One region of the Bacillus sp. BACIII genome, then DNA from elsewhere that is predicted to be linked to it. Evidence: predicted binding sites of a transcription regulator. Region 1 holds the regulator's gene; each other region holds the start of a gene.
The links. Region 1 encodes LexA, which represses DNA repair genes until DNA is damaged. Its sites were predicted from a motif close to CGAACATATGTTCG; they were not measured.
Positions count from the first base shown of each region.

Region 2: the regulator LexA is predicted to act here: its motif matches at 7,149-7,162, upstream of ruvA (Holliday junction branch migration protein RuvA).
Region 3: the regulator LexA is predicted to act here: its motif matches at 2,350-2,363, upstream of uvrB (excinuclease ABC subunit UvrB).
Region 4: the regulator LexA is predicted to act here: its motif matches at 2,743-2,756, upstream of recA (recombinase RecA).

Region 1 is NZ_CM174437.1:1,138,379-1,146,433, forward strand. Features, by position in the region: gene tkt (transketolase) at 1-1,857, opposite strand, end outside; gene ACXN9U_RS05620 (DUF896 domain-containing protein) at 2,023-2,256, opposite strand; gene ACXN9U_RS05625 (YneB family resolvase-like protein) at 2,325-2,975, opposite strand; gene yneA (cell division suppressor protein YneA) at 2,991-3,302, opposite strand; gene lexA (transcriptional repressor LexA) at 3,455-4,075, shown strand; gene ACXN9U_RS05640 (hypothetical protein) at 4,414-4,842, opposite strand; gene ACXN9U_RS05645 (YndM family protein) at 5,000-5,449, shown strand; gene ACXN9U_RS05650 (IS1182 family transposase) at 5,570-6,922, shown strand; gene ACXN9U_RS05655 (prohibitin family protein) at 7,051-7,881, opposite strand; gene ACXN9U_RS05660 (DUF8570 family protein) at 7,868-8,017, opposite strand.
Region 2 is NZ_CM174437.1:382,595-390,649, forward strand. Features, by position in the region: gene ACXN9U_RS02040 (IscS subfamily cysteine desulfurase) at 1-530, opposite strand, end outside; gene nadB (L-aspartate oxidase) at 635-2,200, shown strand; gene nadC (carboxylating nicotinate-nucleotide diphosphorylase) at 2,182-3,033, shown strand; gene nadA (quinolinate synthase NadA) at 3,033-4,136, shown strand; gene safA (SafA/ExsA family spore coat assembly protein) at 4,263-5,468, shown strand; gene ACXN9U_RS02065 (YhcN/YlaJ family sporulation lipoprotein) at 5,614-6,207, shown strand; gene ACXN9U_RS02070 (hypothetical protein) at 6,332-6,451, shown strand; gene bofC (sporulation cell-cell signaling protein BofC) at 6,616-7,092, shown strand; gene ruvA (Holliday junction branch migration protein RuvA) at 7,227-7,832, shown strand; gene ruvB (Holliday junction branch migration DNA helicase RuvB) at 7,843-8,055, shown strand, end outside.
Region 3 is NZ_CM174437.1:3,313,926-3,321,980, reverse strand. Features, by position in the region: gene ACXN9U_RS16330 (PEP/pyruvate-binding domain-containing protein) at 1-1,729, opposite strand, end outside; gene ACXN9U_RS16325 (CsbA family protein) at 2,028-2,264, shown strand; gene uvrB (excinuclease ABC subunit UvrB) at 2,439-4,424, shown strand; gene uvrA (excinuclease ABC subunit UvrA) at 4,432-7,305, shown strand; gene ACXN9U_RS16310 (hypothetical protein) at 7,351-7,590, opposite strand; gene ACXN9U_RS16305 (hypothetical protein) at 7,791-8,055, shown strand, end outside.
Region 4 is NZ_CM174437.1:1,288,778-1,296,832, reverse strand. Features, by position in the region: gene ACXN9U_RS06125 (helix-turn-helix domain-containing protein) at 1-734, shown strand, start outside; gene pgsA (CDP-diacylglycerol--glycerol-3-phosphate 3-phosphatidyltransferase) at 808-1,389, shown strand; gene ACXN9U_RS06115 (competence/damage-inducible protein A) at 1,407-2,657, shown strand; gene recA (recombinase RecA) at 2,829-3,872, shown strand; gene ACXN9U_RS06105 (serine hydrolase domain-containing protein) at 4,039-5,220, shown strand; gene rny (ribonuclease Y) at 5,513-7,072, shown strand; gene ACXN9U_RS06095 (TIGR00282 family metallophosphoesterase) at 7,133-7,927, shown strand.

The DNA of each region.
Region 1 (8,055 bases):
GAAGCTTGATCCCATTTCAATCGCAAGACGTTTCGTCACATTCGGAGGAAGTACGCTGTTTTTGTACTCGGCCGATTGTTTTTCGAAACGGTCCCAGCTCGGCATGCTGACTACAGATACATGAATGTTTTCGTCAGCCAGCTTCGCCTGTGCTTCAATCGCAAGTCCGACTTCAGAACCTGTCGCTAAAAGAAGGGCGTCCGGTGAATCGGTTTTTGCTTTGGAAACGGTATAAGCCCCTTTTTCTACTCCGGCATACGCTTCTTCAGCCTGCTGATCAATTGTCGGCAGGTTTTGGCGTGTCAACACAAGAGCTGTCGGATGATCCTGGCTTTGAACGGCTAGCTTCCACGCAGCTGCGGTTTCATTGCCGTCAGCAGGTCTGATCACAGAAAGGTTAGGAAGCGCGCGTAAAGATGCAAGCTGCTCAATCGGTTCGTGAGTCGGTCCGTCTTCTCCTACGGCAATACTGTCATGCGTAAATACATAAGTGACAGGAAGCCCCATTAATGACGCCAGACGAATAGCAGGTCTTAAATAATCTGAGAACACAAAGAATGTGCCGCCGAATACGCGGAGGCCGCCGTGAAGCGCCATTCCGTTTAAAGCAGCGCCCATAGCAAATTCACGGACACCGAACCAGAAGTTTTTCCCGGCGTAGTCTTTGGCCGTGAAGTCCCCTGCGTTTTTGATTGTCGTTTTGTTTGAACCCGCAAGGTCAGCAGATCCCCCGACAAAGAAAGGAATTTTCTTGGCGATGCCGTTCAGCACCTCACCTGAAGATGCGCGGGAAGCAAGGCTGCTGCCTTTTTCATAGACAGGAACTTCCTGATCCCAGTCTTTCGGCAGTTCGCCTTTCATTCCGAGTGACAGCTGTTCAGCAAGCTCAGGATATTTTTCCTTATAAGCCGCGAACTGTTCATTCCATTCCTGTTCTTTTTTCGCGCCGGCTTCTTTTACAGCTTCGTTGAAATGCGCGTATACTTCTTCTGGAACATAAAAATCTTCTTCAAACGTCCAAGCGTACGCTTCTTTAGTCAGCTTGCTCTCTTCTAGTCCTAGCGGAGCGCCGTGAACACCGGATGTGCCCGCGCGGTTTGGAGAACCGAAACCGATTGTCGTTTTCACTTCAATTAATGTCGGTTTTTTATCATTCTGGCGCGCTTTTTCAATTGCAGCCGTCAATTCAGCGATGTTATTTCCGTCCTCAACATAAAGGACTTCCCAGTTCATGGCTTCAAAACGCTGTTTTACATTTTCAGAGAAAGAGCGATTTAAATCGCCGTCTAAAGAAATATCATTAGAATCGTATAATACGATCAGGCGGCCTAATTCCAGATGGCCTGCTAGAGAAGCGGCTTCAGAAGAAATGCCTTCCATCAAATCGCCGTCTCCGCAAATACTATATGTATAATGATCAACTACGTTGAATGAATCACGGTTATATGTTTCAGCCAGATGGCGTTCTGCAATTGCCATTCCCACTGCCATAGCGATACCCTGTCCCAAAGGCCCGGTCGTTGCGTCGACTCCGGCTGTATGCCCGAACTCCGGATGTCCCGGTGTTTTGCTTCCCCATTGACGGAACTGTTTCAGATCTTCAATGCTGAGGTCATACCCGCTTAAATGCAGCATGCTGTACAAAAGCATTGAACCGTGTCCTGCTGATAAAACAAAGCGGTCTCGGTTAAACCATCCCGGATTCTGCGGATTTACATTCATAAACTTCGTCCACAGCGTGTAAGCCATCGGAGCAGCTCCCATCGGCATGCCCGGGTGTCCGGAATTAGCTTTTTCAATTGCGTCTATAGATAGTGTACGTATGGTGGCAACTGATTTCTTTTCAATTGTATCCATTATAATCCCCTTCCTTATTGTTGTACCTTTTCATCATAAAGCGATGCTGACTTTTTCTCAACTCTTTCAGCTTAAATTTGAGATAAACTTGTTGAAAATTGTCGCAAATCACAGCCTGATATTAGTATATACAAAAAAGAATACGTATTGCCGTATTCTTTCTGTTTAATGAAGATTATTTTTCTGTTGTTCCCTTTTTAATTTTTCAGGAGTGACATCATTACCCTCTGGATCAATAACTTTTACGCTCTTTAACGTATTTTTCATTGAGGAGCGGAACCCTTTCAAATACTCCTGGCGAAGCTTTTGCTGTTCGGCTTTTTCCTCATCTGTTATCGTGTTTGATTTAGCTTTTTGAGCCAATTCGTTAATTCTTGCGATTTTTTCTTTAGAAATCATAATAAGCTCCTTTGGTGCGTGTTGATTATATACTACTAAAACATCATCTTTTTTACAACTGAAGCATGTCAGCTGCCTTCGCTGTCTGCGATATATTCCTGAAAACGCCGGTGAACCGTGGCTTTGGATACATCATAGCCGAATCCTCTTAAGGTGGCGGCGATTTCTGCAAAGGTAAGCTTGTTAGCTCTCAGCCTGATAATTTCCGAAACAGGAACCTCTTTTTTTTCTTTTCCGCTGTTTTCATGTCTGTTTTTCAGATTCCGTTCAGGCTTATAGCCATTTTTTACGGCTCTTTTCATTCCCCGCCGGATTTTCATATTGTGAATTTTCCTTTGATATTCCTCCACAATACTGACGATTTCGAGTACCATCGTATCAGCTTCGGAAAGCTCCAGCTCGCCTTTATGAGCCGTCGTATATATTTTTACGTTCTCCCTGTAAATACAATGCAAAAGCGCGATCTTGGCGTTTCCTCTTCCCAGTCTTGTTTCATCCTGCACCAATATCGCGTCAATATGTGACTTTTTAATTTCATCAAGCATTTCAAATACTCCGTCGCGGTCCATTTCGTAACCGCTGGCTTTCTCTGAAATGACTTTTACGACTTCCATGCCGTTTGCCGCAGCGATCTCACTGAGCTCCTCTTCCTGTCTTTTTAAAGACGTCTGCTGCTGTTCTTTGTTTGTGCTTACCCGGGCATAAATGAGCGCCTTCATTTCTCTCTTTCCTCTCTAATTGACAATGGCCAGCTGATATACGGCCGGATTCTCCTTCTTAACCGGAAGAATAAGTTCGTCTCCGGGCTTTATATCAGCAGTTTGGAGATGATTATTCTCCGTCACCCACTCAATGAAATCTTCTTTGTTAATATTTTTCTTCTCTGCTACTTGATCCGCAAGTGACCACAGAGTATCTCCGTCCTGAACCTTTATTTTAACATATTGGCTGAGCGCCTGATCATTTCCCGCACATGAAACAAGTAAAATAACGGCACTTAAAATCGCAGTAAACAGTCCGACAAATATGATAGATTCCTTCGCCATTTAAACAACCTCCAGAATGTTTGTTCGCTTTTTATACCTTTCAGTATATACGAACAAATGTTTCTGTCAATCGTTTTTTTCGAACCTATGTTTGTACTGTCAGGAAAATCATGCTATAATCTACTTAAAATCGACGTTTTGAGGTGCGAAATATGACGAAGCTATCAAAAAGGCAGCTTGATATCCTGCGTTTTATTAAAGAAGAGGTAAAAACGAAAGGATATCCGCCTTCTGTAAGAGAGATAGGAGAAGCAGTAGGACTGGCTTCCAGTTCAACCGTGCACGGACATTTGGCGCGGCTGGAGACAAAAGGCCTGATCAGACGGGACCCTACTAAACCGAGAGCGATTGAGGTATTGGATGAAGAAGAAGTCCAAATTCCGAAAAGCCAGGTTGTCAATGTTCCGGTCATCGGAAAAGTGACGGCAGGTATCCCGATTACAGCTGTTGAAAATATCGACGAGTATTTTCCGCTTCCTGACCGGATGGTTCCTCCGGGAGAACACGTATTCATGTTAGAAATCATGGGAGAGAGTATGATTGACGCCGGCATTTTTGACAAAGATTACGTCATTGTCAAACAGCAGAACACGGCCAATAACGGGGAAATCGTGGTGGCTATGACCGAAGATGATGAAGCCACGGTCAAGCGCTTCTATAAAGAAGACAATTATGTGCGGCTGCAGCCGGAAAATCCGACGATGGAACCGATTATCCTGCAAAACGTAAGTATTTTAGGGAAAGTGATCGGCGTATTCAGAGCCGTTCATTAATTCTATTAAACTTTATTTATCGTAAAACCCCTCTGAAAGGGGTTTTTCTTTTGCAAAAAAAGAGCAGATTCGCCCTGGCTTAAGAAACGAACCTGCTAAGGAGGAAAAACTTACATCTTTATTATCAGGCATCTCACTTTTGAAGTCAATAAATAATGTTTCTCTAAGGAAACTTTTTATCCGTTTTTCAACTTTTGTATTTGTGCGGGCTGATTTTGATATATAACTATCTTTACTTGGAGCGGACGGATTACATTTTATTCATGAATATTTAGTGCATAGTACAATAAGTTTTGACGAGATGTAAAAAAACCCGCTTCCTTTGCGGGTATCTATTTTCAATCAAAATGATAATATTCCACGCCGTATAACCCTTTAATATGAACAGGTGCACAGACGTTTGAAGAGCTTTCAATCAGAATCCTGTATTTGTGATGCGGATCAATTGATTTTTTGTCCTGGGCACTTAGGTTTAACCAGCTGCCGCTGTAGCTTTTAGAACTTAATGTATAAAAATTTCCGTTCAGCGCCATCCGCTGGAGTTTCACGTTTAAATTGCATGAAGAATTGTTCACAATGGTGAACTTGTATCCTAATAGGTAATCATCAGCTGATACAGCCCCCGGATTTTCAATAAAAAACTCTTTGACATCTCCCTCCATAATGAAGCTTGTTTTTGATCCGAATTCAGTGGTAGCCGCTTCAGCTGAGTGTACTCCGCAAAAACATAATAAAAAAACAGCAATACATATCCACCATTTTTTCAATTTTGCATCCCCCTTTTTTTACATATTTTAACTTTTGAATATGGTGATGTCTATTTACATTTTATTAAAACGCACACTTTATAACCACTATATACCAGTTTAAAAATTTGCTGATTGCCTACAATGAAGACTAAACGAAATAACGAAGGTGGTTCAAATGAAACATGTAATTGCTTTCGCTTCTAAAACGGCGCTCACACTTGCTTTGCTGTACATTGTTCTGGATCTGATGTACCAAGTAACTTTTTTAAACGTTCTGTTTATTACCTTGATCTTAAGTTTGATCACTTACTTTTTGGGTGATTGCATGATTCTGCCGAGAACAAGCAATTTTACAGCCGTTGCAGCTGATTTCGGAATTTCATTCATTATATTATGGATATTTCTAATGAACATTGGCGGGTTTAATGTCTCTCCTGCCGCGGCATCGGTTATCTCTGCACTTTGCATTTCTGTTTTTGAGGCATTTTTTCACCGATATTTGCAGCAATATGTGCTTCCCGAAGATTATCAGGACACAACAGAGACAGATAGCACGCTATGGAGCTATCAAACCGAGGCGTCTGAAGAATTGGTGCCGGAAAAAGATTCTGAAGAAAAAACATAAAAAGGAGGCATCCGCCTCCTCAGGCTGTCGAGAAAATCTCGACAGCCTTTATTTTTCCTTAAAATATCCATTCTCCTGTATTAAAATAAAAGAAAGACTAAAAAGGACGGTGTCTTTCTCATGTTCCACACAAGAAACTCTTCTCAAAACACAGCCGAATTTGTTTTGCTTGACCAACTCGTCGAAGAAGATCATCTGCTTCGAAAAATTGATAAACACATAGACTTCTCTTTTATCATTGAAAAGGTTAAGCCTTACTACAGCGAAAACAAAGGCCGCCCTTCACTCGATCCGCTGATTTTATTCAAAATGATGTTTATCGGCTACCTCTACGGTATCCGTTCAGAAAGACAGCTCGAAAAAGAAATTTACTACAATATGGCATACAGATGGTTTCTCGGATTGAACATAAATGATCCAGTTCCGCATCACTCCACCATCAGCTGGAACAGACGCACACGCTTTAAAGATACAACCATCTTCCAAGACATCTTTGATGAGATCGTTCTTCAGGCCATCAATCATGACATGGTGGGCGGACGTGTCCTATTCACTGATTCAACTCATCTGAAAGCCAATGCCAACAAGCATAAATACACAAGAAAAACAATTGCGCAGGATACCCAAAACTATATCAAGGATTTAAATGAAGCCATACAAGAGGATCGGGAGGAACACGGAAAAAAGCCGTTAAAAGTCAAAGAGGAGGTGAAAGCTGAAAAAGAGATCCGCCACAGTACAACTGATCCGGAAAGTGGATATATGTATCGTGAAAATAAACCGGAGGGTTTCTTTTATTTAGATCACCGAACAACGGATATGAAACATAACATTATCACCGACGCCTATGTCACGCCCGGAAATGTCCATGATTCTGTACCTTATCTTGACCGATTGGATCACCAAATCGCACGATTTGATTTTGATGTAGAAGCCGTCGCTCTTGATTCTGGTTATTTAACGACCCCGATCTGTAAAGGATTAGCTGACCGCCATATTTTTGGCGTTATTGCCTATAGACGATATCACCCTGCCAGAGGCTTGTTTCCAAAATGGAAATTTCATTATGACAGTGAACAAGATAGATACATTTGTCCAAATCACCAAACACTTACATACTCAACAACTGACCGAAAAGGCTACCGGTCATATAAATCAAATCCTGAAATCTGTTCCGCATGCCCATTGCTTGCACAATGCACAAAATCAAAGAACCGCCAAAAGGTCATCACCCGGCATGTATGGGAGGACCATAAAGAAAGGGTCAGACAAAATCGCTTGTCTGTTTCAGGAAAAAACCTCTACAAAAAAAGAAAAGAAAAAATAGAGCGAAGCTTTGCAGATTCAAAACAGCTGCATGGGCTTCGCTATTGCAGGTTGAGGGGAAAGCGGAATGTGAGCGAGCAAGTCCTCCTCACAGCCGCATGCCAGAATATGAAGAAGATTGCCACATACCTAGCCAAACAAGGCTAGGCATGTGGGAGCTCTTTTTCTGCATCTGAAACCTGATGAATATCTAAAGAAACTGTATAAAACAAAAAAGCTTGTAGAAAAAACATCGTTTTCTCTACAAGCTGAGGAGGCATCCGCCTCCTTTCTTTTTATTTTTGCTTCTGATCGTCCAGCGGCAGCTGGAGCAGTGAGTCTGTGCCTGTCGCTTTCGGTGTTTTTCCGTCCCATTTTTCAATCCATTTATATTTGATCATTTCATCAGACATTGATTTTTTTATGATTTGGTTATAATCAGCGATCCCTTCCGCTTCAATTTTTTTCTTTTTCGCTTCAGCTTCAGCTATTTTAATTTCAGTCTGCGTCCGTTCAAGCTCCTGTGAAGACTTCACTCTTGCATCAATAGCTTCCTGTGTGGCTTTATCCGGCTTCGGGACGCCAAGCGTCAGATCATCAATTAAAAATCCAAGGTTCTTCATATCCTCAGCAAACCTTTTTTGAACATCGGCAGCGGCTTCTGCAGATTTTTGCCCGTATGTGTCAATAACCGAGTATTTGCTGATTGATTTTCGCGCCGCGTCCCACAGTCTTGTTTTTAAATATGTATTTTCAATCGTTTCAACGTCTACCGCCCCGAATTTGTTAAACAGATCGACTACTTTATCAGGCTGAACAACATAGTTGTAAGCGATATCCATTTCAATATTTTTACCGTCTGAGGTTGCCACTTTTATATTTTCATTATTTACGGTCTGCATACGCACCGGATATTCCGTTACTTTATTAAACAAACCGACTAAGTGCCAGCCTTGATCCAAAGTTTCGGATTTTACCCCGCCGTTCGGTGAGTATACGACTCCGACATAACCATTCGGTATTTTTTCAATAAATAATGACGCCGTAACGCCCGCAATTAAAAGGGCTGCGCCTATAATCACACCGCCGAGTATTTTTTTTGTGTTTCTCCGCTTATTTTCGCTCATGCTGATCTTTTTCCTCCCATGACTTTTTAAATTTTTTGGCTCCGCTTCCCACTTGTTTAAAGATTGGACTAAGCATCAGCCATAAACCGAATCCGATGATGACAAGAAGAATGATAGACCCGATCATCACTTTCATTTGCCCACCTCTTTTCTTTCATCCTGTCAGTTATGTAT
Region 2 (8,055 bases), 760 kb from region 1:
TGAACACAATCGCAATGAAGCAAAATGTTTCGATGGTGAAGAAAAGCGGCCAGGCGATCCAATGGCTGGATGAGACCGGTTTCTGAATTGGCGTGCTGTATAGAAACAAGCCCCGTGTCAGGACGGATATGAGCCGCCAATATGTCCTCGGTTATAAGGCCGTTTCTGTCGGGGTAAATGACAGTGACTTCAATTCCCTGATCCGTTAAAAACGCCGCGGCATTATGGATCGAATGGTGTTCCATTGCAGTCGTAATAAAATGTTTTTTGTGAGGGGGAAGACCATGCAGCAATGATTGGACGGCCAGAATGTTCGCTTCCGTGCCGCCGCTTGTAAAATAAATGCCGTCTGCCGCCCCGCCGATCAATTTTCCTGCAGACTGTCTGCAATATTCCAGCACATCCGCCGCTTTCCCTCCGGCATCATGAAGGCTGCTTGCATTTCCGAATACTTCTGTACTGAGATGCTGAAAGACTTCCGCGGCTTTTTGGCTTAAAGGCGCTCCCGCCGCATAATCAAGATAAATCATACAGGCCGTCTCCTATCCGTTTATGTTAAAAAAAGCTTGAGTTTATTTTATCCTTGTGTAAATATAGGTGTCAAGACAGGTGTAAACATAACAGGAGGGTGATTATGTCTGGAAAAACAATTATCATCATTGGTTCGGGGACGGCGGCCCTTGCCTGTGCTTCTGCATTTCCTCCGTCATACCAAGTGACCGTCATAACGAAAAGAAACGTAACAAACAGCAATTCGCATTATGCTCAAGGCGGGATTGCTGTTTCATATGCAGAAGATGACTCCATTGACTCCCATGTGAACGATACACTGTATGCGGGCTGCGGCCATAATGACGTGACAGCCGTGCGGGATTTGCTGCAAAGCGGACAAAGCATGATAAACCAGCTGATAGAAAGTCAATTTCCATTTGATACGAAATCAGACGGAACATTTTGTCTCGGCAGGGAAGGCGCTCATTCTAAAAGAAGAATTCTGCATGCCGGGGGAGATGCGACCGGGCGGATTTTGGTTGAGTATCTGCTTCGGCAGCTGAGGGACGGCATACGGATCATTGAACACGAAACGGCTGTTGAGCTGCTGATTGAAGACGGACGATGCGCGGGCGTTTCCGTAAAGGATGCTTCAGGCTCCGTTTCTTGCAGAAGAGCGGATTGCGTAGTGCTTGCCTCAGGCGGGTGCGGCAGTCTGTATCAGTATCATACAAATGATTCCGCCATAACGGGAGACGGCATCGCTCTTGCCTTACGTGCGGGAGCAGAGATCACGGATATGGAGTTCACCCAGTTTCACCCGACCCTTCTTGTGAAAAACGGGACTGTGTACGGGCTGATTTCTGAAGCTGTGAGAGGGGACGGCGGATATTTAACGGACCGTTCAGGGCGCAGAATCATGACGGGCAGACACGAGCTTGAAGATTTGGCGCCGAGGGATGTCGTTTCACGGGCGATTTTCGAAGAAATAATGAAAGAAAATCCAGTTTACATGAATTGCAGCCGGATAGCCGATTTTAACAAACGTTTTCCGACCATAACAGAAATTTGTAAAACAGCCGGCGTAGAAATTGAAAGCGGAATTCCTGTAGCCCCGGGGATGCATTTTTTAATGGGCGGAGTAAAAACCGATACATGGGGGAAAACGTCTGTGCCTGATCTCTACGCCATAGGCGAGACCGCCTGCACAGGATTGCACGGGGCAAACCGGCTTGCGAGCAACTCGCTGCTGGAAGCTTTGGCAAGCGGACAAAGGTGTGCGGAACATATCATTCAAACGCCGTTAAACGGAAGATATAAAAAAGCTTCGAGAAAATCTGACGTCATCTTACAAGTGCCGGACACAACGCTTCACATGCTCCAAGCCAAAATGACAGCCGGAGCGGGCATCGTCAGAGATAAAGAAGACATGCAGGCGCTGGCATCCTGGCTTAACAAAGTACCTGTTCATCATATGAATGTGAAGGATATCACAACGGAACAAGCCGAGCTGTCCTGCTTATGGCAGACCGCACAACTCGCCGTATCTTCTGCTCTTATCCGGGAGGAAAGCAGAGGCGCCCATTTTCGCGCTGATTTTCCCGGGACAGAGAAAGAGTGGCATGGAAAACAAATCATTCATTCAGCATCAGGAACAGTTATCAGAAAAAACGAAGGGATTGGGGAACTATGGACATTCTGCAGCTGAAGCAAATGCTGACACATTTTTTTCAGGAAGATATCGGAACGGGTGACGCAACGTCACAAGCGATTTTTTCGGATCAGCAATGTAAGGCGGAGATTATCGCAAAAACAGACGGTGTGTTTGCCGGAGAAGCCGTTATCCGAGAAGGCTGGAAGCTTTTAAACAACGATATCCGCGTCCGCTCTCTGAAAAAAGACGGAGAACGGATGAAAAAAGGAGACGTGCTTGCTGAAATGGAAGGCCCGGCGGCGGCTCTTCTTACGGGGGAGCGTGTCATCCTGAATCTTATACAAAGAATGTCAGGCATTGCGACAATGACGGATGAGGCCAAAAGGCGTCTTGATGATCCGTCCATTAAGCTTTGCGATACGAGAAAAACGACACCGGGGCTCAGGATGCTGGAAAAATACGCCGTCCGGATCGGCGGCGGCTGTAATCACCGCTTCGGCCTATACGACGGCATCATGATTAAAGATAATCACATTGCCGCCTGCGGATCGATAAAGGCGGCCATGGAGCGGGCAAGAAAAGCGGCGGGGCAGATGCTTGCGGCAGAAGTCGAAATCGAATCCGAAGAGCAGCTGCTGGAGGCAATAGACGCGGGCGCAGACGTTATTATGTTTGACAACTGTCCGCCTGAGACCGTCCGGCGTTTTGCAGCCATGACACCGGCCCATATCAAAACGGAAGCATCCGGAGGCATAACGCTCGACACATTGCCTGCTTATAGAGGAACAGGCGTACAATATATTTCACTCGGATTTCTGACTCATTCAGTAAAAAGCGCCGATATCAGTATGGATGTTGCGGCGGCGGAACAGGGGGATTTTTCATAATGTCTATCTTTGACGTATTAACTGCATCAGCTGAAATGATGCCGAGCCATTATAAAAACTTGAGCACCGGAGAAATGGAGGAGCGGGTCGCCGCGATTAAACAGTCCTTCGGAAAACGTCTGTTCATTCCGGGACATCACTATCAAAAAGATGAAGTGATACAATTTGCCGATACTGCCGGTGACTCCCTGCAGCTTGCCCAAGTAGCCGAAAAAAATAAAGATGCGGAATATATTGTGTTTTGCGGCGTGCATTTTATGGCGGAAACGGCTGATATGCTGACTGATGATAACCAAACCGTCATTTTGCCCGACATGCGCGCCGGCTGTTCGATGGCTGATATGGCTGATATACAGCAGACGGATAAAGCATGGCAAGAGCTTCAGGAGCTGTACGGTAACACCATCATTCCGTTAACATATGTTAACTCGACGGCGGAAATTAAAGCATTCGTCGGGCGGCACGGCGGAGCGACCGTCACTTCTTCGAATGCCCGGAGCGTGCTGGAATGGGCTTTTAAACAAAAGGAAAGAATTTTATTTTTGCCGGATCAGCATTTAGGCAGAAATACAGCATATGACCTCGGCATTCCGCTGACAGAAATGGCTGTATGGGACCCGGCTCAGAACCGATTGCTTACTGACCACCCGGAAAACATTAAGGTCATCCTTTGGAAAGGACATTGCTCCGTACACGAAAAATTCACAGCGGAAAATATTTCTCAGCTGCGGCAGCGGGATTCTGACATCCGCATTATCGTTCACCCGGAATGTTCGCGGGAAGTGGTCTCGCTAAGTGATGACAGCGGATCTACCAAATACATTATTGATACGATTGAACAGGCTGAGCCGGGAAGCAAGTGGGCTGTCGGCACGGAAATGAATCTTGTGCAGCGCCTCATTCAATCGCACCCGGATAAACAGATTGAATCACTGAATCCGGATATGTGTCCGTGTCTGACAATGAACAGAATCGACCTTCCGCATTTATTGTGGTCGCTTGAGCAGCTTGAAAAAGGCGAACCGAAGGGTGTCATTAAGGTTCCGGAAGCGGTTCGGACAGAAGCGCTTCGTGCGTTGAACAGAATGCTGAGCCATACGTAAAAATAAAAAACTCCCCTCCTTTCCAAATTTTTTATCATCATGCCCAGCTCGCCTGCATATAGTGTGAAGAAACGTATTGTAATGACAAATGTACCGTTCACGTTTTGTGCATAGGAGGGGAAAACGTTGAAAATTCATATCGTTCAAAAAGGCGATTCGCTCTGGAAAATAGCTGAAAAATACGGAGTTGATTTTGAAGAATTAAAGAAATTGAATAATCAGCTGAGCAATCCAGACTTAATTATGCCTGGAATGAAGATAAAGGTGCCTTCAGAAGCCGTTCCGGTCAGAAAAGAACCAAAGGCAAACTTCGGAACGTCTGCGCATAAGCATGAGCATCCATATGCCAAAGAAAAACCGAAATCAGTTGTGGATATCGAAGACACCATACCGGAAGAACCAAAGCCGTCAATTCCGTATGTGCCGCCGATCCCTGAAAAGCATGAAAATGTGCTGCCGGAAGCTGATATGAATCAGTATTATCCGACCAATCAGCTGTTTCAGCCGTGGTCGCCTCCTAAGCCGGAGGAACCGGTGACACATTTTGTCGAGCCGAAAGAAAAAGAGCATGACAATAACATTCCACAACAGGAGGAAATGATCAACATGGAAAACGCGAATTACCCGAATATGCCAAAGGCGCCTCAAGCCGGAAAGATGGAAGAAGAAAACGCAGCTTATCATCTGCCGAACATGCCAAACATCCCGAATGTCCCATTTCCGAATATGCCGGCCGTTGAACCGCCTTTTATGCATTACCCGATTCCGTGCATGCCTTGTCCTTGTCCGGTTCCGGTGACACCGATGCTGCCGGGTTCGGGATTATGCCATCCGTGCTTCCCGGTAGGCGGAGGTTTCGGCGGTTTTGGAGGAGGTTTTGGAGGCTTTCCGGTAATGCCGATGCCGTTACCGTACGGATTCCATCATCCGGGATTTGGGCCGCAAGCGGGTTACGGTGAATATGAAAACCAGGCCCATGAAAATGCAGAGCATTTTGATGGTTTTGCATCTGGTTTCGGCGGTGCTCCATACGGACATATGCCGTATTACGGCGGCTATTCATCACATTATGCAAACGAGCCTCATCACGATGGAAAATTTAAGGACGATGATTGCGGCTGCAATGATTCGCATCATCACCATCATCACCACCACGGTTCACATCATCATGGTTCACATCACCATCACGCCAATATGCCTGTGCAGCCATATCCGAATATGGGCGCAAGTGCCGGATATTTTATGCCTTACGGCGGAGCAAATCCCAATGCCGCGCCGAATCAGCCGAGTCCAAATCAAGTATTCGGACGGCCGGAGGAAGATGAAGACTAATGTATCGGGACGATGTATGTCGTTCCTTTTTTTATGTCCGAAGAAGAATGGACATAACTGACAAGCTTAAACCCGCCGTCGGCCGCACATCCTAAACATGAGCGGAAACGCTCACACAGCGATGAATCCACGGGGGGTTTTTCCATTGGGCAAAAAACTGATGACAATCGCAGGCGTTTTAGCCGTGACTGCAAGTTTAACGGCATGCGGAGCAAATAATGCCATGAATGACGGACGCTACAATCAGACAACACGTCCGGTCGGGTATTATTCAAATGACAATGATAACGGCAGACGCCAGTACGGAATGGACCATCAAGGACCTGTTTCCGAAATGATGGAAAACCGAAACGGGCGCCGGGATACGACAAACGTGTCTTACCGAAACACGCCGAATAACGGGGTTCCGTTAACAACGGACGGCACATATAACGGCCGCAACGCCAATACGCCGCCGGCCGCTATGTCTTATAATGGGTATGACAATGCCGAAAACATCAGAATGGCGGCAAAAATTGCAAACCGCGTGAAAAAAGTAAAAGGCGTACAGGATAGTCAGGTCGTCGTGACTGACACGAGAGTCGTCATTGCTGTCAGAACAAATCATCCTTTTACGAAAAATGATGATCAACATGTCAAACATGCAGCCAAAAAATTCGCGGACGGCCGCGCAATTCAAGTATTTACTGATAACGCCACTTTTACAAAGCTTCAAGACATGAACAAAAACAGCCGTTAGACGGGACTGCCGGATGATTTCATCCGGCAGTATTTTTTTCATCATTTCTTTACATATTCTTAAAACGCTCTTTATATTGCGCTGTTAACATAAAAGTAAAATAAAACGTAACGGAGGGGCTGGGATGAAAAAAACGGAGTGCGACAAAAGCCGCGGGACAAAAACTGTGTATTTGACCGTAAGAGGATACCGACTCAAACTGACGCCCGGACAGATGAAACTGATATCAGCCGGCCGGGCATAATAAAGCGGGGCAGCCTTTATTAGAGGGCTGCTTTTTTTCGGCGAAGCAGTCAAAAGAAAGAAAACGGTTAAGCACCGGCATCTTTGGTCAAACTAGCATCAAGAGTTTGATTGAATAAAGAGGTGTTATTGGTGAAACGAATTTGCGGTGGGCGTCTTTTATTTATGTTTATCTTATCAGCTGCAGTCCTGATTTGCGGAGGAAACGGTGCATACGGGGCAGAGGTCGAGCATTACGGGCCGCTTCGGGTGCACGTCCAGCTGGAAAAGGTCTATCTTGACGGTGATGTCGGCATCGAACATACGGATGAAACCGTTTTGGCGATGGAAGACTTTTGGGCCGCATACGCCGGCTGGACGCTCGTTGAGCAGAAAAAAGGCTTCGTTCTTTTCCGTAAGCATGTTGATGATATTTCTCCGCTCAGTAAGGTAAACGGTTATATCGGTGTCACGGACGGAGGGGTGATTTCCACTTTTCACGGCCGTCCCGGATCGCTGTCGGAGCCGATCCAGTCTTTCTTCCAAATTGATTTAGAGCGGTTGGAAAGCCGGTTGCAAAAGCATTTGGAACACGGTATACCGTACAGGACAAAAGCGGAGTTTGAGAGCGTGATCGATCATATTAAGACTTACAGCGGCTGACTTTGACGCAAGACATGTGACACATGTCTTTTTTTTCTGAACGGAAGGTGTCAAAGCGAACATACGTTAACTTTTCTATAAGACTTTGGCTGTTTTTGTGTTACAATGATAAGCAGTCAAAGAGGTGAATAGGTGTGATTGAATTCGTGAAGGGGACGATTGATTACGTATCTCCCCAATACATCGTGATTGAAAACGGCGGAATCGGCTATCAGGTCTTCACTCCGAATCCGTTTATTTATAAGGTAAGCAATCAAGAGACCATTTTTACGTATCATCATATAAAAGAAGACGCCTTTTCTCTGTACGGCTTTTCAACCAGGGAAGAAAAAGCGCTTTTCACAAAGCTGCTGAACGTCACCGGCATCGGGCCGAAAGGGGCGCTCGCCATTCTCGGTTCCGGTGATCCGGGAGCCGTCATCGAAGCGATTGAACAGGAAGATGAAGCCTTTTTGGTGAAATTTCCGGGTGTGGGCAAAAAGACGGCGCGGCAGATTATTCTTGATTTAAAAGGCAAACTGGCCGATGTCGTGCCTGAAATGATTGACAACCTGTTCAATCATGAAGCGCGCATTGAAAAACAAGAGGCTGAAACGGCGCTTGACGAGGCGCTTGAAGCGCTCAGGGTTCTCGGCTACGCTGAAAAAGAAATTAAAAAAGTGCTTCCTCACCTAAAAGAGGAAACGGCGCTTTCAACAGATCAATATGTGAAAAAAGCATTGCAAAAATTATTAAAGTAAGGTGATGTTCATGGATGAACGGCTCGTTTCAAGTGAAGCAGACAGCCATGAATCAATAATCGAGCAAAGCCTCAGGCCGCAGAATCTCGCTCAGTACATCGGCCAAAAGAAGGTGAAAGAAAATCTGCGCGTGTTTATCGATGCGGCGAAAATGAGGCAGGAAACGCTTGACCACGTTCTTTTATACGGGCCTCCGGGTCTCGGAAAAACAACGCTTGCGTCG
Region 3 (8,055 bases), 1.7 Mb from region 1:
ACTCACTGTCAAAATCGTAGCCGTTCCGGACATAGTTTTGAATGTTAGCCAAAGCGAAATAAGGATTTTCCGCCCACGTTTCTTCGATCAGATCATGGCTTTTTACTGATCTCCAGCCGTATTCTTGTAAAAATTCGCCAACTTGTTCAAGAAAGCGTTTTCCTTCATCTGATTGCAGAAGCGTCTGATGAAGCTCGCCGGCCTGGGAAGCTGTAAAGACGCGCAGCAGTTCAGGATTGTCTTTTACTTGTCCGGAAAGCAGCCAGAGCTGTCTGTCGGTTTCCAGTGATTTATTCATGACGCCGGCCAGCATTTCATACAGAAGGGAGGCGTTGTCTTTCTCAACCTGTCCGTACATGGACTCCAGTGTCATATTTAACGCAATCTGCGGAAAGACAATGTTGAAATGTTCTTCATATCCTTTTAAATAGAATTCTTGCAGGTTTCGGAACGCCTCAAGGGCAGTCTCCGGTGTATGATTTTTATGCGCCAGTCCGTCCAGCTTTTGATAAAAAGGCAGAAAGGTTTCATGAATAATATCATACATGCGGTCAGCCAAAACGGGAAAAAGCGCTTCTAACTGTTCTGCGGGCAGGTTGTCGTCGGTCTTATGCTGTCTGGAAAAAACATGGCCCTGGTGGAGCTTGACACGCTCAATCTCGATGCCCATCACAGGGAATGTCTTCGTGCCTTCTTTGAGGCCGTATTCTAAAGCAGGCACAATGAGAGAGGCGAATAACGGGCTGATGGGGCCTTCTATATTGGACTCCATATTGAGCCAAAAATCTTTCTGGTCCCGAGGCGTCATGATAAATTCCCGTTCTTCGTCTGCCGCTTTCTGATCCTGCGCGATCGTTGTAATCGGTCTGGCCTGAAGCAGATACAGCTTATTTTCGGCAAATCCGAATTCGAGATCCACGGGATAACCGTACAGTTCTTCCGTCTTAATCGTCAGCATGGCAAGCTCTTTGATGCTCTCGTCATCAAGGCAGAAGCGGTTTCTCATGTCAGCGGACGTTTCTTTTTCGGTTACGCCTTCCTTTTGGGAAACGATATACATTTCTTTGAAGCCGATTTCTTTGTCAATCCGGAATGTGTCTTTATTGACGATAAATGTGTCGGGCGTCACGCTTCCGGACACGATTGCTTCTCCGAGACCGTAGCTCGCGCTGATCATCAGTTCTCCGTCATCATGTGTGACGGGGTTTCGGCTGAAAATGACCCCTGATACCTCAGAATTGATCAGCCCTTGGACGACAACACCCATTAACGGTTCTGCAGTGTCATTTTTCATTCTCTCCTTATAACCGCTGACCCGCGCCGAAAAGAAGGAAGCCCAGCATTCTTTCACTTTTCCGAGAAACTCTTCTTCTGTTTTGATATTTAAATAGGTTTCGTACTGGCCCGCGAAAGAAGCGCCTTCAAGATCTTCGGACGCAGACGAGGAACGTACGGCAACAGAGGCATATGATTCTCTCAATTCATAAAAAGAGGCAATCAGCTCATCGCGGAGCTCTTTTGAAAACGTGCCGTTTATAATGGCGCGCTCCATCTCTTCCTCATCTGCCTGAAGCCGGTTATCTTCCATAAAACGCGTCAGCGCATTTGTCTGAATGACAAATCCATCGGGAACGGGCAGGCCGTTTTTCGTCAGTTTAATCAGGTTCATTCCTTTTGCGCCTGCTGAGCGGCTCGATTCTTCCGCTTTTTGAAATCGTACTGAATACATGCGGTATAACCCCCTTTTTCTTCATCCAAGAAAATGATAGTAAACACTATCATTACATTGTAAAGAGGGAGGAAGAAACTGTCAAAGACACAAAGACCTAATCCTTCTCCTCCTTTCGGCTGAAGAAAGGCAATTTGGTTCATTTCATTAATGGTTCAATAGATTTACATTCGCATTTTTTTTGACAGATGATTGAAGACTGCTGAAAAAGGGTATTGTGATAGCAGGGGAACGATTGTCCGATTCTTCATTTTTTACTATAATCAGATGAGATGAAGAATTCCCGAGGAGGGTTTTTGTGATTACAAAAGCCGTTTTTGCATTATGTTTCCCTTTTATGCTGGTCGTCCTTTTTACGCGGGTCACTTTTAACCATTATGTGGCGATCGCTCTCACAGCCGCACTGCTTTTCGCATCCTATTTAAAAGGTTACACCGAAACGTATTTCATCGTTGGATTGGATGTCGTATCACTGGTAGCCGGCGGGCTGTACATGGCCAAAAAAGAAGCAGACAAAAAGAAAGACAATGCCTGACATGGTGAATATGAAATGGAAGCCTGCTTTTACGCCATAAAAGCAGGTTTTTTATACAAAAATTGACTTGGTAAAAATAAACCATCGAACTTTAGTTCGTATTTTTAGTGATTTTGCCCGTCATTGTGTTACTATATCAATAGGAAGATTTCGTAAAGAAACGGAGGCTTTTTTGTGAAAGATCGTTTTGAGTTAGTCTCGAAATATCAGCCCCAGGGAGATCAGCCGCAAGCGATTGAAAAGCTTGTCAAAGGCATACAGGAAGGCAGAAAACACCAGACTCTCCTGGGTGCGACAGGGACGGGCAAAACCTTTACCGTGTCCAATCTGATTAAAGAAGTCAATAAGCCGACACTGGTCATTGCCCATAACAAAACCCTTGCCGGACAGCTGTACAGCGAGTTTAAGGAGTTTTTTCCGAACAACGCTGTCGAATATTTTGTCAGCTACTACGATTACTATCAGCCGGAGGCGTATGTGCCTCAAACGGATACATTTATAGAGAAAGACGCAAGCATTAACGATGAAATTGATAAACTGCGGCACTCCGCGACATCCTCTCTGTTTGAACGGAGAGATGTCATTATCATTGCGAGTGTGTCATGCATATACGGTCTCGGTTCGCCTGAAGAATACCGGGAGATGGTCGTGTCGCTCAGACCGGAAATGGAGATTGAGCGGAACGAGCTGCTGAGAAAGCTAGTGGATATCCAGTATGCCCGCAATGATATCGACTTTAAGCGGGGGACATTCCGCGTGCGCGGCGACGTTGTGGAAATCTTCCCGGCTTCCCGTGACGAACATTGTATCAGAGTAGAATTTTTCGGAGACGAAATTGAGCGGATCAGAGAAGTTGACGCTTTGACCGGAGAGATTCTCGGCGACCGCGATCATGTCGCGATTTTCCCGGCTTCCCACTTCGTCACCCGGGCGGAAAAGATGGAAAAAGCGATTCTGAACATTGAACAGGAGCTTGAGGAGCGCTTGAAAGTCATGCGTGAAAACGGCAAGCTCCTTGAAGCGCAGCGGCTTGAGCAGCGGACGAGATATGATCTTGAAATGATGCGGGAAATGGGTTTCTGTTCGGGCATTGAGAACTATTCAAGACACTTGACGCTCCGTCCTCCGGGTTCTACGCCGTATACGCTGCTTGATTATTTTCCGGACGATTTTATGATCGTCGTTGATGAATCACACGTGACGATTCCGCAGGTGCGCGGCATGTTCAACGGTGACCAGGCAAGAAAACAGGTGCTTGTCGATCATGGCTTCCGCCTGCCGTCAGCGCTTGACAACCGTCCGCTCCGATTCGAGGAATTTGAGAAACATATGCACAATATCGTGTACGTGTCGGCTACTCCGGGACCGTATGAGATTGAGCATACGCCGGAAATGATCGAACAGATCATCAGGCCGACGGGACTGCTCGACCCTCTCATTGACGTCCGGCCGATTGAAGGACAGATTGATGATCTGATCGGCGAGATTCAGGCGAGGATAGAACGGAATGAGCGCGTGCTCGTAACGACATTAACGAAAAAAATGTCAGAGGATCTGACCGATTATCTGAAAGAAATCGGCATCAAGGTCAACTATCTGCATTCCGAGATTAAGACGCTTGAACGGATTGAAATCATCCGTGACCTCCGGCTCGGAAAATATGATGTGCTGGTCGGCATCAACCTGCTGAGAGAAGGTCTTGATATTCCGGAAGTGTCGCTTGTCGCCATTCTGGATGCGGATAAAGAAGGCTTCCTCCGTTCTGAGCGTTCGCTTATTCAGACGATCGGACGGGCAGCGAGAAACGCAGAAGGCCGGGTCATCATGTATGCCGATAAAATCACGCATTCGATGGAAATCGCGATGAATGAAACGAAGCGCCGCCGGGAACAGCAGGAGCATTTTAACGAAATCCACGGCATTACGCCGCAAACGATCAATAAGGAAATCCGCGATGTGATCCGCGCGACGCAGGCCGCTGAGGATAAAGAAGAATACAAAACAAAAGCCGCGCCTAAGCTGACGAAGCTGACGAAGAAAGAACGCCAGAAAGTCGTTGAGCAAATGGAGCATGAAATGAAAGAAGCGGCCAGAGCGCTTGATTTCGAGCGGGCGGCAGAGCTTCGTGATTTACTGTTAGAGCTAAAAGCGGAAGGATGATGAACACATGGCAATTGACCGGATCGAGGTGAAAGGGGCAAGGGCGCACAATTTAAAAAACATTGATGTAACGATTCCGCGGGATCAGCTCGTCGTCGTGACGGGCCTGTCCGGATCGGGAAAATCATCCCTTGCTTTTGACACCATTTACGCGGAAGGACAGAGGCGGTATGTCGAATCGCTTTCTGCCTATGCACGCCAATTTTTAGGGCAGATGGATAAGCCGGACGTTGATGCGATCGAAGGGCTTTCTCCGGCCATCAGCATTGACCAGAAAACGACAAGCCGCAATCCGCGGTCAACCGTCGGAACGGTAACGGAGATTTATGATTATCTCCGGCTCTTATACGCGAGAGTCGGTAAGCCGCACTGTCCGGAGCACGGCATCGAAATTACGTCGCAAACGATTGAACAGATGGTTGACCGGATTCTTGAATATCCTGAGCGGACGAAGCTTCAAGTGCTTGCGCCGATGGTCTCAGGCAGAAAAGGCGCCCATGTTAAGGTCCTTGACCAAATCAGAAAGCAAGGGTATGTAAGGGTGCGGATTGACGGAGAAATGGCCGAGCTTTCCGACGATATTGAACTTGAAAAAAACAAAAAGCATTCCATTGAAGTAGTCATTGACCGGATTGTCGTCAAGGAAGGCGTTGCCGCCCGGCTTTCCGACTCACTGGAAACCGCCCTCCGCTTAGGGGAAGGCCGTGTCATGATAGATGTCATCGGCCAGGAAGAGCTGATGTTCAGCGAGCATCACGCCTGCCCGATTTGCGGTTTTTCCATCGGAGAGCTTGAGCCCCGGCTGTTTTCGTTTAACAGCCCGTTCGGCGCCTGTCCGACTTGTGACGGTCTCGGTTTGAAGCTGGAAGTGGACCCGGAGCTCGTCATTCCAAATCCTGAGCTCTCATTAAAAGAACACGCCATCGCTCCGTGGACGCCGATCAGTTCCCAATATTATCCGCAGCTGCTTCAGGCGGTCTGCCGCCATTACGGGATCGATATGGAGACTCCGGTCAAAGACCTGCCGAAGCATCAGCTTGATAAAGTGCTGTACGGCAGCGGCAATGAACGGATCTACTTTAAATACGAGAATGATTTCGGACAAGTGCGGGAGAATGAAATTGAATTTGAAGGCGTGCTGCGCAATATTGAGAGACGGTATAAAGAGACAAGCTCCGATTATATCCGTGAACAGATGGAGCAATATATGTCACAGAAGCCGTGCCCGACCTGCAAAGGCTACCGGCTGAAGAAAGAAGCGCTGGCCGTTTTGGTCAACGGACGCCACATCGGAACCATTACCGAACTTTCCGTCGGCGATGCGCTGGAATTTTTCAAAAACCTGACGCTGTCTGAGAAAGATATGCAGATTGCAGATTTAATTTTAAGAGAAATTGTAGAACGGCTCAGTTTCTTAGATAAAGTCGGTCTTGATTATCTGACGCTGAGCCGGGCGGCGGGTACGCTGTCAGGCGGCGAAGCCCAGCGTATCAGGCTTGCGACGCAGATCGGCTCCCGTTTGTCAGGCGTCCTGTACATTCTTGATGAGCCGTCCATCGGTCTTCATCAGCGTGACAATGACCGTCTGATCAGCGCGCTGAAAAACATGAGAGATCTCGGCAACACACTGATTGTCGTCGAGCATGATGAAGATACGATGATGGCTGCCGATTATCTGATAGATATCGGACCGGGCGCCGGCATTCACGGCGGCCGTGTCATATCGGCGGGCACGCCTGAAGAAGTGATGAATGATGCGGATTCTCTGACCGGACGTTATTTGTCAGGGGCTCAATTCATCCCGATGCCTCCGGAGAGAAGAAAACCTGACGGCCGATACATTGAAATCAAAGGCGCCACGGAAAACAACCTGAAAAAAGCGAATGCCAAATTCCCGCTCGGCACTTTTACGGCGGTGACAGGGGTATCCGGTTCCGGAAAAAGCACGCTTGTGAATGAAATTCTGCATAAGGCGCTTGCGCAAAAGCTCCATAAAGCCAAAGCGAAACCGGGAAGCCATAAAGAGATCAAAGGCCTCGACCATCTTGATAAAGTGATCGATATCGACCAGGCGCCGATCGGCAGGACGCCGAGATCAAATCCGGCAACTTACACGGGTGTGTTTGATGACATCCGCGATGTGTTCGCGCAGACAAATGAAGCAAAGGTGCGCGGCTACAAAAAAGGCCGATTCAGCTTTAATGTGAAAGGCGGGCGCTGTGAAGCCTGCCGCGGCGACGGCATCATCAAAATTGAGATGCATTTCCTTCCTGACGTGTACGTCCCGTGCGAAGTGTGTCACGGCAAACGTTACAACCGGGAAACGCTTGAGGTCACATACAAAGGAAAAAGCATTTCTGATGTTCTGGATATGACGGTGGAAGATGCTCTGTCTTTCTTTGAAAATATCCCGAAAATCAAACGCAAGCTTCAAACGCTTGCCGATGTCGGGCTCGGGTATGTGACGCTCGGCCAGCCTGCGACGACGCTCTCAGGCGGAGAAGCGCAGCGCGTCAAGCTCGCTTCCGAACTGCATAAGCGCTCCACCGGCCGGACACTGTATATTCTGGACGAACCGACGACAGGCCTCCACGTTGATGATATCGCAAGGCTTTTAGTTGTGCTTCAAAGACTCGTCGATAACGGAGATACCGTTTTGGTTATTGAACACAATCTCGATATCATTAAAACGGCGGACTACATTGTCGATCTCGGACCTGAAGGCGGCGCGGGCGGCGGCACGATCGTAGCCTCCGGGACGCCTGAAGAAATTGTCGAAGTGAAAGAATCATATACGGGCCGCTATCTGAAACCGGTAATGGAACGTGATAAAAAACGGATGAAAGCATTGCTGGCCGAAAAAGAAACGGCAGCCACTTAACAGATAAAACAACAGCCCAAAACCGATCGGTTTTGGGCTGTTGTGCTACAGGCTTTTCTTCTGTTGGGGAAGCTGTCTGCTTAAATGCATTAAATCCTGCAGAATATGAGTGCTGCTGCTGTCCAGCAGCACTTTTATATATTGAATATCATGAGAAATGGGAAGAGGCGCCGCTTTGATCTGTTCCAGTTCAGCCAGCATTTCGCTGTTCATTCTTTTCTGTTCGCGAATCAATTTTCGCAGACTTTCTTCCGTTACTTGGTCGTTTCCGGGATCTTTCTCCATTTGGTATGTCCTCCTTGCATACGGTCAGGCTTTGTTACATATTGTAATCGGTTAGGGGAAAAGATTCTATAGTGAAATCTCTGAAATGAAAAATTACGTATAACGAAGCATGTCCTTTAGCATGAAAATGAAACCCGCCCATTCGTCATACGTATGTATAATGAAGGGCCTTTTACATTACCGCACAGGGAGTGTTTTTATTGAATCGAAACCAAGCGATCATCGCATCCATCTGTTATTTCAGCGTGTTTTTCGCGCCTCTTATTCTTCCGATTGTGGCTTACTTCGTCGTCGATGAAAAAGAGACGAAGCGGCATGCCATGCGCGCCCTGATTTCTCACATCATTCCGTTTGCGGGATTGCTGATTGTGATCGCCGGTGTTGTCGGAGGAGCGATTACGGCTCAGGGGGAGAGTATGGTTCCGGTTTTTGTTATGATAGCAGGAGCAGCTGTTTATTTTCTGA
Region 4 (8,055 bases), 150 kb from region 1:
CGTTTATCAAGCAATACGCTGAAGCTGTCGGGCTTGATTCAGACCAATTATTTGAAGAATATAAAAAAGACATCCCGAACACGTATCATGACGATGTGTCGGAGAAAATCTCCGGTCTCGCCATGCAAAGGGAGCTGCCTAAGTCCTCAAAGGCGGCGGAATGGCTTCCGACCGTTCTTATTGTCATCGGTGTGATTATCGTCATTGCGATCCTGTATGCGATTATTCAGTTTGGAATAAGCAAGTCCGGGCAGACTGACAGCAATAAGGCCGTCACCCAAAGTGAGAGCAAGTATGAGATTCCTAAGGATTCTGCGCTGAAAAACGACGGCAATACAAATGACGGAGCGCAGACTGACAGCAAAAAAGACAAAAAAGCGCCAGAGCAGAAAAAGAAAGAAAAGAGCAGTGAAAAGACAGAGATCAAAGCGGCCGGAACAGAAGGCTCCGCTTCTTCATACAACGTTTCCGGAGCTGATAAGTACAAGCTTGAACTGATTGCTTCCGACAACGCTTGGATCCGCGTCCGGGATGACAGCGGCGGTTCATTAAAAGAAGGGACGCTGCAAAAAGGCGAAACCTACAAAAAAGACATCACAGATCAAAAGCAGATTGAAATACGCACGGGCTATGCCCCTAACCTGAAAATTAAAATCAACGGAGAGGTTCTGTCCTATGAACTCAATCCGCATGATGTGATGGCGCAGACCATAACAATCAAGATGAAAAAATAAAAGGGGAAAAGTCATCTGAACGATTAAGATGACTTTTTCTTCACGTCCGAGTACATATTATTGGAGGGGCTTTATGTTTAACTTACCGAATAAAATCACACTGGCAAGAATCGCTTTAATTCCTGTATTTATGATTATCATGCTTGTTCCTTTTCAGTGGGGCAGCCTTCATATAGGGGATGAATCGATTCCGGTCGCACATCTTACGGGAGCTGTTTTATTCATTATCGCATCAACGACTGACTGGGTGGATGGCTACTACGCCAGAAAGCTGAACCTCGTGACAAACTTCGGGAAATTTTTAGATCCGCTGGCTGACAAGCTGCTTGTGTCTGCGGCATTAATTACGCTTGTGCAGTTTGACCTTGCGCCGGCGTGGATGGTCATCGTCATCATCAGCCGCGAATTTGCCGTAACGGGACTAAGACTTGTGCTGGCGGGAACGGGGGAAGTCGTAGCCGCCAATATGCTGGGAAAAATTAAAACATGGGCTCAGATCATCGCTGTTGCAGCGCTTTTACTTCATAATCTCCCGTTTGAGCTCGTTTCTTTCCCGTTCGGGGATATCGCTTTATGGGTGGCCGTGCTCTTCACAGTCATTTCCGGCTGGGATTATTTTGCGAAGAACTGGGATGCGTTAAAAACATCTAACTAAGAAAGAAGGACTTGAACATGGAAATAGCAAAAAAAGCGGAAATCATTGCAGTCGGCTCAGAGCTTCTGCTCGGCCAGATCGCCAATACGAACGCTCAGTTTATCAGTAAAGAGCTGGCGGAAATCGGCGTAAACGTGTTTTACCACACCGCTGTCGGTGACAATCCGGAGCGGCTTAAGCAAGTCATCCGCACTGCCGAAGAGCGCTCGGACCTGATTATTTTTTCAGGCGGCCTCGGACCGACCAAGGACGATTTAACAAAAGAAACCATTGCAAACACAATGGGACGCCCGCTCGTTCTGAATGACGAAGCGTTCCGGTCGATTGAAGAGTATTTCGCGAAAACAAAACGGACCATGTCGCCGAATAACCGCAAACAGGCGCTCGTTATTGAGGGCTCGGACGTTTTGGCGAATCATTTCGGCATGGCGCCGGGAATGCTTGCAGAGCACGGATCAAGGCTTTATATGCTGCTTCCCGGACCGCCGAGCGAGCTGCGTCCGATGTTTGAAAATGAAGCGAAGCCGCTGCTTCTTAAAAAGCTCGGTTCAAATGAGAAAATCGTTTCAACCGTGCTGCGGTTTTTCGGAATCGGTGAATCTCAGCTTGAAGCTGATTTAGAAGATATCATTGACGCGCAGACGAATCCGACGATTGCGCCGCTTGCCGCTGACGGTGAGGTCACGCTGCGTTTAACGGCGAAACATGCCGATGAAAAAGAAACAGAACGGCTTTTAAAAGAAACGGAAGCCTCCATTTTAGAACGTGTCGGTGAATTTTTCTACGGATATGATGATACGTCCCTGGTGAAGGAGCTTTCAAAAGCATGCAGACAGAACGGAATCACGATTTCCTCTGCCGAAAGCTTTACAGGCGGACTGTTTTCAGAGTGGGTGACTGATTTAAGCGGCGCGTCTCAACTTTTTGCAGGGGGCGTTGTCTGTTATTCCGACAGCGTGAAACAGCATGTGCTCGGCGTGAAAGCTGAGACGCTGGCAGATAGCGGAGCGGTCAGCAAAGAGTGCGCGCGCGAGCTTGCCGCCGGTGTCAGAAAGCTGACCGGAAGCGATATCGGTATCAGCTTTACCGGAGTTGCGGGCCCGGATCCGCAGGAAGGGCATGCCCCGGGCCGTGTCTTTATCGGCATTTCCGCGGAAGGAAAAGAAGAGGTGCATGAATTTAACTTTGCCGGATCAAGAACCGGAATCAGAAAGCGCGCCGCTAAATACGGCTGCCATCTCATTTTAAAAATGCTGGATCAAAAATAAAGTTTTAAAAGGGCATTTTCTCTGATTTTTAATTTTTACGAAGGGAATTATGTTCTTTTGAAGAAAAGCGAACGCGGAAAAAATCCGAATATGCGTTCGCTTTTTTCTTGGCAAATGTCAGTAAACAAGGTATAGTATATGTAGTGGCAAGATAAAGGAGGAAAAAAATAAATGAGTGATCGTCAGGCAGCCTTAGATATGGCTCTTAAGCAAATAGAAAAACAATTCGGCAAAGGTTCCATCATGAAGCTCGGGGAAAAAACGGATACAAGAATTTCAACGGTGCCGAGCGGCTCCCTTGCACTTGATACCGCTCTCGGAATAGGCGGATACCCACGCGGACGGATTATTGAAGTGTACGGACCTGAAAGCTCAGGTAAAACGACCGTAGCGCTTCACGCCATCGCTGAGGTTCAGGAAAAAGGCGGACAGGCAGCATTTATTGATGCTGAGCATGCCCTTGATCCTGTTTATGCGCAAAAGCTCGGTGTCAATATCGAAGAGCTGCTTCTGTCTCAGCCGGATACGGGAGAGCAGGCGCTGGAGATTGCTGAAGCGCTGGTGCGAAGCGGAGCTGTTGATATCGTAGTCGTTGACTCTGTTGCGGCGCTTGTTCCAAAAGCTGAAATTGAAGGTGACATGGGTGACTCACACGTCGGTTTACAGGCGCGTCTCATGTCTCAGGCGCTCCGTAAGCTTTCCGGGGCCATCAATAAATCTAAAACAATCGCAATCTTTATTAACCAGATTCGTGAAAAAGTCGGCGTTATGTTCGGAAATCCGGAGACGACACCGGGCGGACGCGCGCTGAAATTCTATTCTTCCGTGCGTCTTGAAGTGCGCCGTGCCGAGCAATTAAAGCAGGGCAACGACGTGATGGGGAATAAAACGAGAATTAAAGTCGTAAAAAACAAAGTCGCTCCTCCGTTCCGTACGGCTGAAGTGGACATCATGTACGGTGAAGGAATCTCCAAAGAAGGGGAAATCATCGACCTTGGGACTGAACTTGATATCGTGCAAAAAAGCGGCTCGTGGTATTCTTATGAAGAAGAACGCCTCGGACAGGGCCGTGAAAATGCCAAGCAGTTCTTAAAAGAAAATAAAGACATCATGCTGATGATTCAAGAACAAATCCGTGAACATTACGGTTTGGACAATAACGGTGTTACGGAAAAATCGGAAGAAACTCAGGAAGAGCTTGAATTTGAAGAATAAAAGCACGATCAAAAGGGCGGAATAAGCAATTTCCGCTCTTTTTTTGTGTGTTTAAAAAAACACTGGCTGTTTCGGAAAATTTTATCTGAAATGTTACAACTTTTTTCACCCTTCACTCGTCTAACATCATGGCGAAAGTTGAAATTATATCTGAGGAGGAAAAAAGATGACGAGCCCCCGCCGCACAAGAATTAACAAAAAAAGAAAGAAGAAATTGATGAAAACGGGAGGGCTGTTTCTTTTTCTGCTGCTTGTCACTGTTTTTATTATGATCTGGACCGTCACAGCGCATCACCGGGAGAAGGATTCTGTTAAAAGTGCTCCCGCCGCTCAATCTGATTCTTCAAATGACCAGACTCAACAAAAAAAAGAAAAGACGCAAAAAGAGAAAACACCTAAATCAATCGATCACAATAAACGGATCAGCAATTACTTGCAACAGATCGGGTTCAGCGGCACAGCAATGGTCGTAAAAGATGGAAAAGTTGTGCTGAAAAAAGGTTTTGGCTATGCGGACCGAAAACAAAAAATCAAAAACAATCCGGAAACATCATATTATATCGGTTCTTCACAAAAGGCGTTAATTGCGACGGCTGTCCTGCAGCTTGAAGAAAAAGGGCTGCTTCAGACGAGTGACCCCGTCAGTACATACTTGCCGAATTTTCCTAACGGCACGCGCATCAAACTGAAAAACCTGCTCAATCATACGTCCGGCATAAACGGACATATTGAGGGTCAGGGACCGATTTCTCCCATTGATTTAATTAAGGATATAGAATACCGCGGAATTAAACGGCAGCCTGGGGTTTGGGATTACAGAGATTCCAATTATTCAGTGCTCGCCTATATCGTATCTCAGGTCAGCGGGGAGTCATACGAACAATATATAAAAGACCACGTATTCAAACCGGCCGGAATGAAGCATGCCGGATTTTACAAAACATTTGCTGAAGCCAAATATCCTGCCGTCGGCTACAAAGTTGATGAGAGCGGACAGCTTGTAACGCCTCACATTTTGGACCTATCGCAGCTGTATGGGGCGGGCGACATGTATATGAGTGCTGAAGATCTTTATAAATTTGATAAAGCGGTCGTCAACGGCACGCTCCTTTCAAAACAAAGCTTTACAAAAATGTTCACAGCCGGAAGCAGTTCCGCTTACGGCATGGGATTTTACATTGATCCGGGAAGCTATTCCAATCACGGTGTGATGCCCGGTTACAACATTTTGAACAGCTTCAGCCATTCGGCAGGCAAATATGTCATTTTACTGTCAAATATTCAGAATAACGCCAAATTAGGGCAGGTAAACAATAGAATTTACCAATTGCTTAACCAGCCGGACTAGACGAGCCGTCATTTGCGAAAAGCAGATGAAGGTGTGGTATGATATATACATGGCGAAGATTCTGAGCCGAAGGCGAATCGTTAAGCTGGCAAGCTTGACAAGTATTTCCGACACAATTACAATGAAGTTGTAACATTTGTTTTTTTAACATGATTGTTAAACCATTTAAACTTGACAAGGGCATGAGAGATTCATTCCCTGTGAAGGTTCTGTATGTTGAGAAAATCTGACAATGTACATGCCGGCACTTATTTAAGCAACAACCAAGTTCATAGCAAGAGGAGGTGAAAGTATGACCCTAATGACGGTTCTCATCTCCATTTTGCTGACTCTGCTCGGTTTAGTTGTTGGCTACTATGTTCGTAAAACCATTGCCGAAGCAAAGATTGCGGGCGCACGCGGTGCTGCCGAGCAAATCCTTGAAGATGCAAAGCGTGATGCTGAAGCACTGAAAAAAGAAGCTCTGCTTGAAGCAAAGGACGAAATCCATACACTTCGAATAGATGCTGAACAGGAAGTTCGTGAAAGACGAAATGAGCTTCAAAAACAAGAAAACCGTTTACTTCAAAAAGAAGAAAATCTTGACCGTAAACATGAAGGAATTGATAAACGGGAAGCGATGTTGGAGAAGAAAGATCATTCTCTGAATGAACGACAACAACATATTGAAGAGATGGAAAGCAAAGTGGATGAGATGATTCGTATGCAGCAGTCAGAACTCGAACGCATTTCGAGCCTGACACGGGATGAAGCGAAACAAATCATTCTTGACCGGGTTGAAAATGAGCTTTCACATGATATCGCCATCATGACAAAAGAAACTGAAAACCGTGCGAAAGAAGAGGCGGATAAAAAGGCGAAAAACATTCTGTCGCTTGCTTTGCAGCGCTGTGCAGCAGATCATGTTGCCGAAACGACGGTATCGGTCGTCAATCTTCCGAATGATGAGATGAAAGGACGTATCATCGGCCGTGAAGGGCGTAACATCCGTACGCTTGAAACGCTTACAGGTATCGACCTGATTATTGATGACACCCCTGAAGCAGTCATTCTTTCCGGATTTGATCCGATCAGACGGGAGACGGCAAGAATCGCTCTTGATAAACTCGTGCAGGATGGCCGTATTCACCCGGCGCGCATTGAAGAAATGGTTGAAAAATCCCGCCGCGAGGTTGATGACTATATCCGGGAAATGGGTGAACAGACGACGTTTGAAGTCGGCGTTCACGGACTTCATCCGGACCTGATCAAGATTCTCGGCCGATTGAAATTCCGTACAAGCTACGGGCAAAACGTACTGAAACATTCCATGGAAGTGGCGTTTTTAGCCGGTTTAATGGCTTCTGAACTTGGAGAAGATGCAAAGCTTGCCAAGCGGGCCGGTCTTCTGCATGACATCGGAAAAGCAATTGACCATGAAGTGGAAGGAAGCCACGTGGAAATCGGAGTGGAGCTTGCGACCAAATATAAAGAGCATCCAGTCGTCATTAACAGTATTGCGTCACACCACGGAGACGAAGAGCCGACTTCCATTATCGCCGTTCTGGTCGCTGCCGCTGATGCACTGTCAGCCGCACGACCGGGTGCGAGAAGTGAAACGCTCGAAAATTATATCCGCAGACTTGAAAAGCTTGAAGAAATCTCCGAGTCTTACGAAGGTGTTGAAAAATCATTTGCGATTCAGGCCGGCCGTGAAGTTCGCATCATGGTGAAACCGGACTCCATTAATGATTTAGAAGCCCATCGTTTGGCGCGTGATATCCGAAAACGAATTGAGGACGAGCTTGATTATCCGGGCCACATTAAAGTGACCGTGATCAGAGAAACTCGAGCCGTAGAGTATGCAAAATAAAGTGATGCTTAGCGCATCACTTTATTTTTTTGAGCCCCAGAAAAGAAAGGAATGGAATGTATGAGAATTTTATTTATCGGGGATGTTGTCGGTTCCCCGGGCCGCGACATGGTAAAAGAATATGTCCCGAAACTGAAAGCGAAACATAAACCGCATTTTACGATTATTAACGGAGAAAATGCAGCACACGGAAAAGGACTGACGGAAAAGATCTACCATAGCCTGATGGAAGCCGGAGCCGATGCCATTACAATGGGAAACCATACGTGGGATAAAAGAGAGATCTTTGACTTTATTGATGATGTGCCGCATCTTGTCCGGCCGGCGAACTTCCCGGAAGGTACGCCGGGAAAAGGCATTACCTATATTAAATCGAACGGAAAAGAGCTTGCCGTCATGAATTTACAGGGACGGACGTTTCTTCCGCCGCTTGATGATCCGTTTGCTAAAACGGATGAGTTAATAGAAGAAGCGAAAAAGCGCACACCGTACATTTTTATTGATTTTCACGCCGAAGCGACAAGCGAAAAAATTGCGATGGGCTGGTACACAGACGGAAGAGCCTCTGCCGTGGTTGGCACGCATACACACGTACAAACTGCAGATAACCGCATTTTGCCGAAAGGAACGGCATATATTACTGATGTAGGCATGACGGGTCCGTACGACGGAATCCTCGGTATGGACAGAGAAACGGTCATCAAGCGGTTTAAAACCAATCTTCCTGTCCGGTTTACCGTTGCGGAAGGGAAAACAACGCTGAGCGGAGTGCTCATCGACATCGACGAGCAAACGAAAAAAGCCGTAAATATCGAACGGATTTTAATCAATGATGACCATATGTTCTTTGAATAGGTGATCATGTGTTTATTTTATAAAAATATTAAAAGGAAAAGCAGGAATATAGCAACTTCTTAGTGAATATAGTAGAAATGGAAGGTAGCCCGCTATTTTTGAAAAGCATTGTGGGGATGGCTTTTTGG